3 regions of the Rossellomorea sp. NPDC077527 genome follow, and region 2 is predicted to be linked to each of the others. Evidence: riboswitches for the same ligand, from Rfam matches in the RefSeq annotation. Region 2 holds a riboswitch; each other region holds the start of a gene.
The links. Region 2 has a riboswitch for S-adenosylmethionine ahead of ACIGG7_RS20760 (homoserine dehydrogenase). Riboswitches for the same ligand answer to the same signal wherever they lie in the genome.

Region 1: it holds a riboswitch for S-adenosylmethionine, as region 2 does, so the genes downstream of both, ACIGG7_RS21195 (methionine biosynthesis PLP-dependent protein) here and ACIGG7_RS20760 (homoserine dehydrogenase) in region 2, are expected to answer to the same signal.
Region 3: it holds a riboswitch for S-adenosylmethionine, as region 2 does, so the genes downstream of both, ACIGG7_RS08790 (methionine ABC transporter ATP-binding protein) here and ACIGG7_RS20760 (homoserine dehydrogenase) in region 2, are expected to answer to the same signal.

The regions. Positions count from the first base shown of each region.
Region 1 covers NZ_JBITVL010000008.1:57,550-60,829, reverse strand. The annotation lists gene ACIGG7_RS21200 (tryptophan--tRNA ligase) at 1-984, shown strand, start outside; SAM riboswitch class I at 1,105-1,210, shown strand; gene ACIGG7_RS21195 (methionine biosynthesis PLP-dependent protein) at 1,303-2,427, shown strand; gene metC (cystathionine beta-lyase) at 2,420-3,280, shown strand, end outside.
Region 2 covers NZ_JBITVL010000007.1:133,916-137,195, reverse strand. The annotation lists gene ACIGG7_RS20765 (DUF2254 domain-containing protein) at 1-1,146, opposite strand, end outside; SAM riboswitch class I at 1,404-1,514, shown strand; gene ACIGG7_RS20760 (homoserine dehydrogenase) at 1,653-2,900, shown strand; gene ACIGG7_RS20755 (aspartate kinase) at 2,945-3,280, shown strand, end outside.
Region 3 covers NZ_JBITVL010000002.1:704,820-708,099, reverse strand. The annotation lists gene ACIGG7_RS08800 (AAA family ATPase) at 1-475, shown strand, start outside; gene ACIGG7_RS08795 (GNAT family N-acetyltransferase) at 738-1,301, shown strand; SAM riboswitch class I at 1,428-1,533, shown strand; gene ACIGG7_RS08790 (methionine ABC transporter ATP-binding protein) at 1,645-2,670, shown strand; gene ACIGG7_RS08785 (methionine ABC transporter permease) at 2,660-3,280, shown strand, end outside.

The sequences.
Region 1 (3,280 bases), on a different contig from region 2:
TTGACAGGGATTAAACCAACAGGTCACATTCATTTAGGAAATTATGTTGGTGCGATTAAACCGGCATTGAGATTAGCAGAAATTGAATCCTACAACGTAGCTTATTTTGTTGCGGATTACCATGGTCTAACGAAAATTCATAATCAAGCTGAAATGAAAGAACTCTCATATGGAGTGGCGGCAACGTGGCTTGCATTAGGTTTGGATCCTGATCGAGCGGTCTTTTATCGCCAATCTGATGTACCTGAAATCTTCGAATTAAGCTGGATCCTCGCTTGCTTTGCTCCTAAGGGCTTAATGAACCGTGCCCATGCATATAAATCGATGGTCGATGATAATCAAAAGGGTGGAAGAGAAATAGACAATGGAGTCAATATGGGTATGTTCACCTATCCAATATTGATGGCCGCGGACATTCTCCTATTCCGGACGGAACTGGTTCCGGTTGGGAAGGATCAAATTCAACATGTGGAAATAGCAAGGGACATAGCTGAAACCTTTAATAAAATATACAGGGAGACCTTTGTCCTTCCCGAGTATGTCATACAGGAAGAAACATCCGTTCTTCCGGGATTTGATGGACGCAAGATGAGTAAAAGCTATAACAATACAATCCCATTGTTTGAAGAACCGAAAAAACTTCAAAAACTGATCAATAAGATCAAGACAGATTCTTCTCTCCCTGAGGAGCCTAAGGATCCCGAAACATCTGTCATATTCTCACTTTATCAAGAATTTGCAACAGTTGATCAAGTTGAGAAGATGAAAGTGAGGTTCAAAGAAGGGATCGGATGGGGAGAAGCGAAGAAAGAGCTCTTTCAAGTCATGAATTCATTTATTGAAAAACCCCGCTCAAAATATGAAGAACTGATGGCCAATCCACACGTGCTGGATACCATACTAAATGCAGGCGCGAAAAAGGCCCGTGAAACCACGATTCCGTTCCTGAGGGAAATTAAGAAGAAAATGGGAATTTATCATTGAATCTCCACTGAGAAATAGGATTGGGTGCGTTATTTTTTCAGATAATTCTTAATTGTTATTGACATTTCATCGTCATTGTTATAAGTTATGGGAAAGTTATTTTCCACAAATTCATATAGTTTCTTATCAAGAGAGGTAGAGGGACTGGCCCGAAGACACCTCAGCAACCAGCCAAAGAGGCATGGTGCTAATTCCAGCAAGTTGATGTCAACTTGGACGATAAGAGGGAGAACGAATGTATAAAACCTTCTTATTTTCAATAAGAAGGTTTTTTTGTTTTTCCCCTTTTCATTTTCAAGGAAAGAAAAGGAGAGAAGAATGTTGAGAAAACATATTGATACTTTATTAGTCCAGGCAGGCAACCGGAGTGATCCTGGAACCGGAGCTGTCAGCATGCCACTTCACTTATCTACAGCATTTGAACATAAAGGGATCGGTCAATCCACCGGCTATGATTATACGAGGACAGGAAATCCTACCAGGAAGACCTTGGAAGAAACACTTGCCCAACTGGAGGATGGACATAGAGGATTTGCATTCAGTTCTGGAATGGCGGCCATCCAGGCGATACTTGGTTTATTCTCAAGCGGGGATGAATTGATTGTTTCGAAGGACCTTTATGGGGGAAGCTATCGTTTATTCATACAGTACGAAGCCCAGTATAATATCAAGTTTCACTTTGTCGAAACAAGTGACAATGAATTGATAAAAAGACATATTTCAAACAGAACCAAGGCCATTTTTCTTGAAACCCCAACCAATCCATTGATGAACGAAGCAACTATTGATGAAGTAGCTGGTTTAGCAAAAGAAAACGGGTTGCTATTAATAGTCGATAATACATTTTATACCCCTGTACTTCAAAAGCCACTTACTCAGGGAGCAGACATTGTAATTCATAGTGCAACGAAATACCTTGGTGGCCATAATGATGTGCTGGCAGGAGCCGTGATCGTAAACACAGAGAAGTTGGCGGAAGATATTTATACCATTCAGAATTCAATCGGAGCGGTTCTTGCCCCCTTTGATTGCTGGCTCTTATTAAGAGGGATGAAGACCCTTAGCCTCAGAATGGCACAGCACGAAAAAAATGCAAGACAAATAGCCGAATACCTTGAAGAGCATGATGGTGTAACAGACGTACTTTATCCCGGAAGAGGCGGGATGCTTTCCTTCCGTATCGAAAAAGAAGAATGGATTGCTCCTTTTCTCAAGCATTTAAACGTGATTACGTTTGCTGAAAGTTTAGGAGGCGTGGAAAGCTTTATCACTTACCCAGCTACACAGACGCATGCAGATATTCCTGAAGAGGAACGGATGATGTTGGGGATCTGCAATAGACTCCTGAGGTTTTCTGTAGGAATTGAGTTTATCGATGACCTGATAGCAGACTTGGAGAATGTTTTTCATCAATTGGAGAAAGAGGTGCCAGCGTATGAGTAAAAAACCATTTTCACTTCAGACGTCACTCATTCATTCTCACGGATTTGATAAAGAAACAGGAGCGGTCTCTACGCCTATTCAGCACGCCACTACTTTCCATCAACAGGATTTCGACCAATACGGGACCTACGATTACAGCCGTTCTGGCAATCCGACCAGGGAAACGGTTGAAGAAACGATAGCAGAGTTGGAAGGAGGGATAAAAGGCTTTGCCTTTTCATCCGGTATGGCGGCAATCTCAACAAGCTTCTTATTGTTATCAAGCGGCGATCACGTCCTCGTATCCGAAGAAGTATACGGTGGGACATACAGGATGATCACTGAAGTCCTTACAAAGTTTGGTATCGAATACTCCTTTGTGAACATGAAGGACCTGCACGAAGTAGCTTGTTCAATTAGGCACAATACAAAGGTTATTTATATGGAGACGCCTTCAAATCCACTTTTAAACATCACTGATATTGAAGGGGTTGTGAAGCTTGCGAAGGCAAATAACTGCTTGACGTTCCTGGATAATACATTTATGACACCCCTGTTGCAAAGACCAATCAGTCTGGGAGTAGATGTTGTCCTACACAGTGCGACGAAATTCCTTGCAGGGCACAGTGATGTTTTAGCAGGGCTTGCCGTAACGGGAAACGAGGAGATTGCCGGAAAACTAGCTTTCCTGCAAAACTCATTTGGAGCGGTCCTCGGAGTCCAGGATTGCTGGCTGCTCTTAAGAGGGATGAAAACCCTGCACGTACGATTAAAGGAATCCTCAGAATCTGCTTATAAGATTGCGAGCTTCTTAGAAAGCAGGAAAGAAGTTGAGGAAGTATATTATCCTGGTCTGAGCTATCATCCTGGGCGT
Region 2 (3,280 bases):
GATTAGGTGGTTGTCTTTGGCATAGTGACGGATATATCCAAATCCACGATATAAATAATAATTAAATGGTTCTGATTGAAGAATGACGCGGATCCTGTCATGTTGATCGATTAAATATGGAGTGAAGGATAATTGATCCTCAACCGTTAGCATCAAATCGGCCATCTGGTCAATGGTGTTGGAGGCCGTTTTGGGATCATCATTTCCCAATGATTTAATCGCCACCTCTGCGAGTTTATGAATTCCCATCTGCAGGTCTTGAATCTCTGTTTCTTTATGCCCCATCTCAATAAAGTGCAGATAAGAATCAATGGAGATGTTGGCTGTTTCAGGCCCCCATATACTTAATAACTTATTGCCGGCGAGAACATAATCGCCCACTTTATAATGAAGTTGAAGGACAAGATCCTCTCTCTGTGCAAGTTGGATCATTCCCTGAAAATCGACTAATTGAATGTATCCTGAACTTTTAGCCTTCACGTGAACGATGTTTTTCTTTTCTTCTTCCATGATGTCCCCAGTTTCAGTGGTGCGATGTGCTTCTAGATCTTTCTTCAGAGTCTGGTGGATCATCCCTTCAGACACCTGCTTCATATTGTACGTAATATTATGGACCTGCATCCATGTAGACACATGGTTAATAAAAAAGATGAAGGTAATAGCTGATAGAAAGGCCAGTCCAATCGTGATCATGGGTGCAGCGACAAACATTTCCTTCTTTGAACTTCCGATAAACAGAAACAGAAGAAGCACGTAAACAAAACTGCCATTGAAAATACCGAGGGCGTGCTGTGTCTGTTTGTCCGATATAAAATTCAATAGCATTCTTGGTGAAAACTGTCCGCTGAACGTCGTCAACACGACAAGCAGAGAGTTAAGTGTGAAGGCACTGAGTGTCAGAACGCCGCCGATCAGTGTGCTCACCAGAATTCTGGTGACAGAAGCATCCATACTTAAAAAATCGGACAAATACTGAGAGATTTCCAGTTGAAGGTCTAAATAAAGAGTAATGACGACCAGCAGTATGGAAAGACATATGTACAAGAAAGGCATATACCAAATGGTCAGGCGAATCTCATGCATACGCTGACGTTTTGACATGAGCAAGTATTTCCGGATGGATGAAGGGAGTATTTTTTCTAACATAATGAAAACGAATCCTTTCTAGTAAATGGATATGGGTTAGTTTTCCCTGCCTGTACCGGTTAAAACCTCCTTAATGAAAAATAGATTGATAGAGGCTGTAGTTTTTTTAAAAAACGTAGTAAACCTATTGGAAATAATGTCATTCGGGACAGTAGAAAGAATTTTTAAAAAATAATGAAAATGGTATTGACGATGGAATGAATCCCCTATATAATCCAATTCATACTCAAATATCAAGTGAAAACATAACGTTATATCTCTTATCAAGAGCGGCGGAGGGATAGGCCCGATGAAGCCCGGCAACCTGCAGGATTAGTCTGTAAAGGTGCCAATTCCTACAGATTCCATGTGGATCTGGAAGATAAGGGGAGGAGCATGTATATGAAGCCCTCTTCTTACAAGAAGAGGGCTTTTCTTTATATCCTCTTTCCACCACGCCCAGTGGATCTTCAGGCAGGAATGAATCAATTGTATGTATGATCTTAGAAGGATAAGGAGGCTGAAAGATGTCAGTGATAAATGTGGCGATTCTGGGGTTTGGGACCGTTGGTCAAGGGGTCTGTGAGGCTATTGAAACTCATCAGGACAGATTGAAGGAAGCACTCGGCAAAGAGGTGAAAGTGAGGGCGATCCTCATCAAGGACCCCACTAAGAAAAGGGAAATCAACCCTTCAATTAAAGTCACCACAGAGTTTAAAGACATACTAGAGATCCCGGATCTTCATGTGATTTTCGAAGCGATTGTAGGAGAAGAGCCGTGTTATACGTATTTATCCGAAGCGATTGAGAAAGGGATCCACATCGTCACGGCCAATAAAGCCATGTTTGCCAAATATGGACCTGATCTATTGGAAAAGGCTTTGAATCATGGGGTTTCAGTTGGTTTCGAAGCGACCACAGCGGGAGGAATCCCGGTCATCGGCACCATCCGTCAACTTATAAAGGTAAATGAAATCAGAAGTATCCAGGGAATCTTGAACGGGACATCCAACTTTATTCTATCCCAAATGAGGAAGCAGGGACTTTCCTTTGAAGCCGCCCTGAAGCAGTCTCAAGAAAAGGGGTATGCAGAGGCGGATCCAACGAGCGATATTGAAGGGTACGATGCATTTTATAAACTCCTCATTCTGAGTCAGACGGCTTTTGGCAGGCAGCCGGAGTGGAAGGATGTCAGGCGTAAAGGGATCACGCACTTGACGGCAGAATGGCTGCAGGCAGCCGAGTCCTTCAGGTTGCGCTTTAAACATGTAGGTTCTTTGGAACGCGACGGATTCAATCGAATCAAGGGTGAAGTAAAGCCGATCCTGGTCCACGACACCCATCCTTTTTACGGGGTGGAGGATGTGGAAAATGCGGTTTCACTGAAGGGTAGCCTGGTGGGGAGAGTCACACTGCTTGGGCCCGGTGCGGGAAAACGTCCGACGGGAAGTGCCATGGTGGAGGATTTTCTTTCGTTAATACAGGGGAAATACACGGATTCTCCTGAAAGCACGGTGCACAATGAGGAGATTCGAGAAGGTAGCAGCGGGCAATGGGTCTTGCGTGTACGAGCAAATGAAGAATATCAAAGCTGGATTACGCTCTTCACATTAAAGGACCGAATTCAGCTGGGCAGTCACCTGTACGTCTTTGTAGAAGGAAAGAAAGAGGACATAGAAGCGCTCCTTCAATCACAGGAACAGATTCAGGCGGTTTCCATCCTGGACGAAATTCCTCTTGAGAATGAAGTGAAGGAAGGCGTGGCCGTTTACTGACACCTTTTGGGAGCAAATAGATCTGAAAGAAAGTAGGGGATCACTTGAGTATCATCGTTCAAAAATTTGGTGGAACCTCTGTAGGTTCTGCGGATCGGATTAAGCGGGTGGCAGGTTATGTCATAAAAGAAAAGGAAAAGGGAAATGACGTCGTGGTTGTCGTATCGGCCATGGCTAGAACGACGGATACCCTTGTCAAGCTTGCGGGTGAACTATCGGAAGTTCCTCAAAAAAGGGAAATGGATATGCTGCTTGCAACAGGAGAGCAGGTCACGATTTCTCTACTGACAATGGCCCTTCAACATAAGGGGATGGAGGCAGTGTCCCTGACCGGCAGGCAGGCGGGAATCCGAACAGACTCGGTGTTTGGAAATGCCAAA
Region 3 (3,280 bases), on a different contig from region 2:
TATAATGGACCAAGATAATAACGCTGAATTTTTAAATACATATTATAAGAATCTATTACCAAAACAAGGACCTAACATTCTAAAGCATTCTGTATCACAGGTGATTGTTGATTATGCTAAAGAACACACGGACTTTCATATTATTGCTAGTAGTGCAAACCTTACTAGAAAAGGGAGAAAGTATTTACTAGAAAAAGTATATGATAAAAATGCGTTTGTAAGTATCTTGGTTCATTTTGATATTCCTGATGAAGTTCTTTATGAAAGAGTAATTAAAAGTAAACGAAGTACCAATATACTTAGGGGAGCTTATTCTAACTTTAAGGAAGTACTCTATAGTCAACAGAGCGGTTCTATGAATAAAGATGTTGTGGACCCTGAAGAAGGGGAAGCAGATTATTTATTTGTAATTAGAGATAATAAGGATGTTGATTCTGTAATTAAAGAAATCGTTCATATTGCTAACTGTTTTTGATTCAAATTCATCCTAATATTAAGCTAAAAGGAAAGCCTTAAGAAAACCTGAAACTATTTAGTGCAGGTTAGCAGGTAATGAATTGGTTCATCTTAAAGTTCCCATTCCTAAGAACCTAATATAAGTACATTGATCCCTTGAAGGATTAATGTACTTTTTTGTTGAATTACATTAACAGAAATCTAAACTGGGGTGAAATATAAAAAAGGGAGAACGTTTTTTCATTAAATCTTACTTTAAAGTTTTAGAGAGGGGAAACGAGATGGATCCTATTTTAATAGATGTTCCGTTACAAATCGAAACAGATAGACTCATTCTTCGAGCACCGCAACAAGCTGGGGACGGGAAGGTAGTACACCAAGCGATTAAGGATTCAATTAATGAGCTGAAGAAATGGTTGGTTTTATTTCAGTCCATTCCTACTGTTGAAGAAACAGAAATTCTCCTGAGGAACGCCCATATCGATTTTTTGAAAAGAGAATGCCTTCGCTATCTTATCTTTCATAAGGATACGAATGATTTTATTGGAACGGCTAGCCTTCACAGAATGAATTGGAAGATTTCAAAATGTGAGATTGGATATTGGATTAACTCGCCATTTAGTGGCAATGGATATATGACAGAAGCTGTAGGTGAGTTAACGAACCTTGGCTTTCAGAAATTCAAGTTTAGAAGAATTGAAATAAGATGTGAATCAGCAAACAATAAAAGTCGTTCGGTCGCAGCAAAACTAGGTTTTGAATTGGAAGGAACCTTACGGAATGATGATTTATCCGCAGATGGCAGCAAGATAACTGACACTTGTATTTATTCAATCATTAAGTAAACATTATTGAAAATAAATCAAAAAGGATTTTAATATTCAAAAACAGGATTGACAATCCAACTAGAATCCTTTACCATTACCCTAATGCAAAAACACATCATAACTTTAATTTAATAAAGCGATATCTTCTTATCCAGAGAGGTGGAGGGACTGGCCCTGTGATACCTCGGCAACGGGTTCTTAATGAATACCGTGCCAATTCCATCAAGTCATATGACTTGAAAGATGAGAAGAGCGGGACATATACATATTTTTGTGCCTCTCTTCTTATGAAGGGGGGCACTTTTTATTTGAGCCAGGACAGGATTCAAGAAGAATACATAGCGAAAGGAGCAAGTCCTGTATGATCAGAGTTCAGAATGTTACGAAAGTTTTTGAGACGAAGGATGGACCGTTCACCGCATTGAAGGATGTTTCCTTTGAAGTGAAGAAGGGAGAGATTTACGGCGTGATCGGATTCAGTGGAGCGGGAAAAAGCACGCTTGTCCGATGTCTCAATTTTTTAGAGAAACCATCATCGGGTGATATTTTCATAGAAGGGCGCAGCCTGAAAGATCAGTCGGCCATCGATTTGAGGAAAGAGCGGCACCGTATCGGGATGATCTTTCAGCACTTTAATCTGTTTCAATCCCGGACGGTGGCAGGGAATATCGCCTATCCTCTGAAACTGGCAAAATGGCCGAAAGAAAAAATCAGCGAGAGAGTAAAGGAGTTGCTCGCGTTTGTCGGACTCGAAGATAAAGCGAAGCATTATCCCGATGAACTGTCAGGAGGGCAGAAGCAGAGGGTAGGGATAGCAAGAGCACTGGCGACATCGCCTTCGATTCTGCTCTGCGATGAAGCGACATCCGCCCTTGATCCTCAGACGACGGAATCGATTCTGAACTTATTAAAGAGAATCAACGCGGAGTATGGGATTACGATTGTGATGATCACCCACGAAATGGGGGTCATCCGGGAAATCTGTGACAAGGTCGCGGTGATGGAAAATGGAGAAATCGTGGAAGAGGGAAGCGTCTTCGATATCTTCTCCAACCCGCAGACCTCGACAACGAGAAACTTTGTGAAGAGCGTCATGAATGATCAGCTGCCGGCATCGGTTCTAGACAAATTGAATGACAGCAAAGAAGGGCGCATCTGCCGCCTCATTTTCAAAGGTGATTCAACGGGCGCGCCGATTCTTTCTGAAACGGCCAAGACATTCAATGCCCATATCAATGTATTATTCGGCCAGATCACGGAACTCCAGGGCAAGCCGTTCGGGAATCTCATCGTACAGATCATCGGCAGCCAGAACGAAACGGAAGAAATCTTGGATTATTGGAAGAACAGATTATTCGTAAGCGAGGTGGAGAAGCGTGCAAGTTAACTGGGAATTATTCTGGCCAAGAATTATTGAAGCGACATGGGATACCGTGGCGATGGTGTCATTCTCCCTTCTATTTGCCACGTTGATCGGGCTTCCCCTCGGCATCATCGTCGTGGTGACGAGGAAGGGGCACTTACTTGAACATAAAGCCGTCTTTTCCGTATTGAGCAGCATCATCAACGTGTTTCGTTCGATTCCGTTCATCATCTTGATGGTGGCCATCATCCCTTTTACAAGATTGGTAGTGGGGACGTCGATCGGAACGGGGGCGGCTGTCGTACCGCTGGTCGTATTTGCCGCACCGTATATTGCAAGACTGGTAGAGAGTTCGCTCCTTGAAGTGGAACCGGGTGTCATTGAAGCGGCGGAGTCCATGGGGGCCGGGCCGTGGCAGATCATCTTCGGGATCCTCATCCCGGAAGCACTGAGTACACTGGTCCTGAATATCACGATTGCGACCATCGGCCTTGTCGGTGCATCGGCCATGGCCGGGGCAGTCGGTGGCGGTGGCCTTGGAGATCTGGCCATCGCATACGGATATCAGCGATTTGAAACATCCGTCATGATCGTGACCGTTATCATTTTAATCGTGATGGTGCAGGGACTGCAG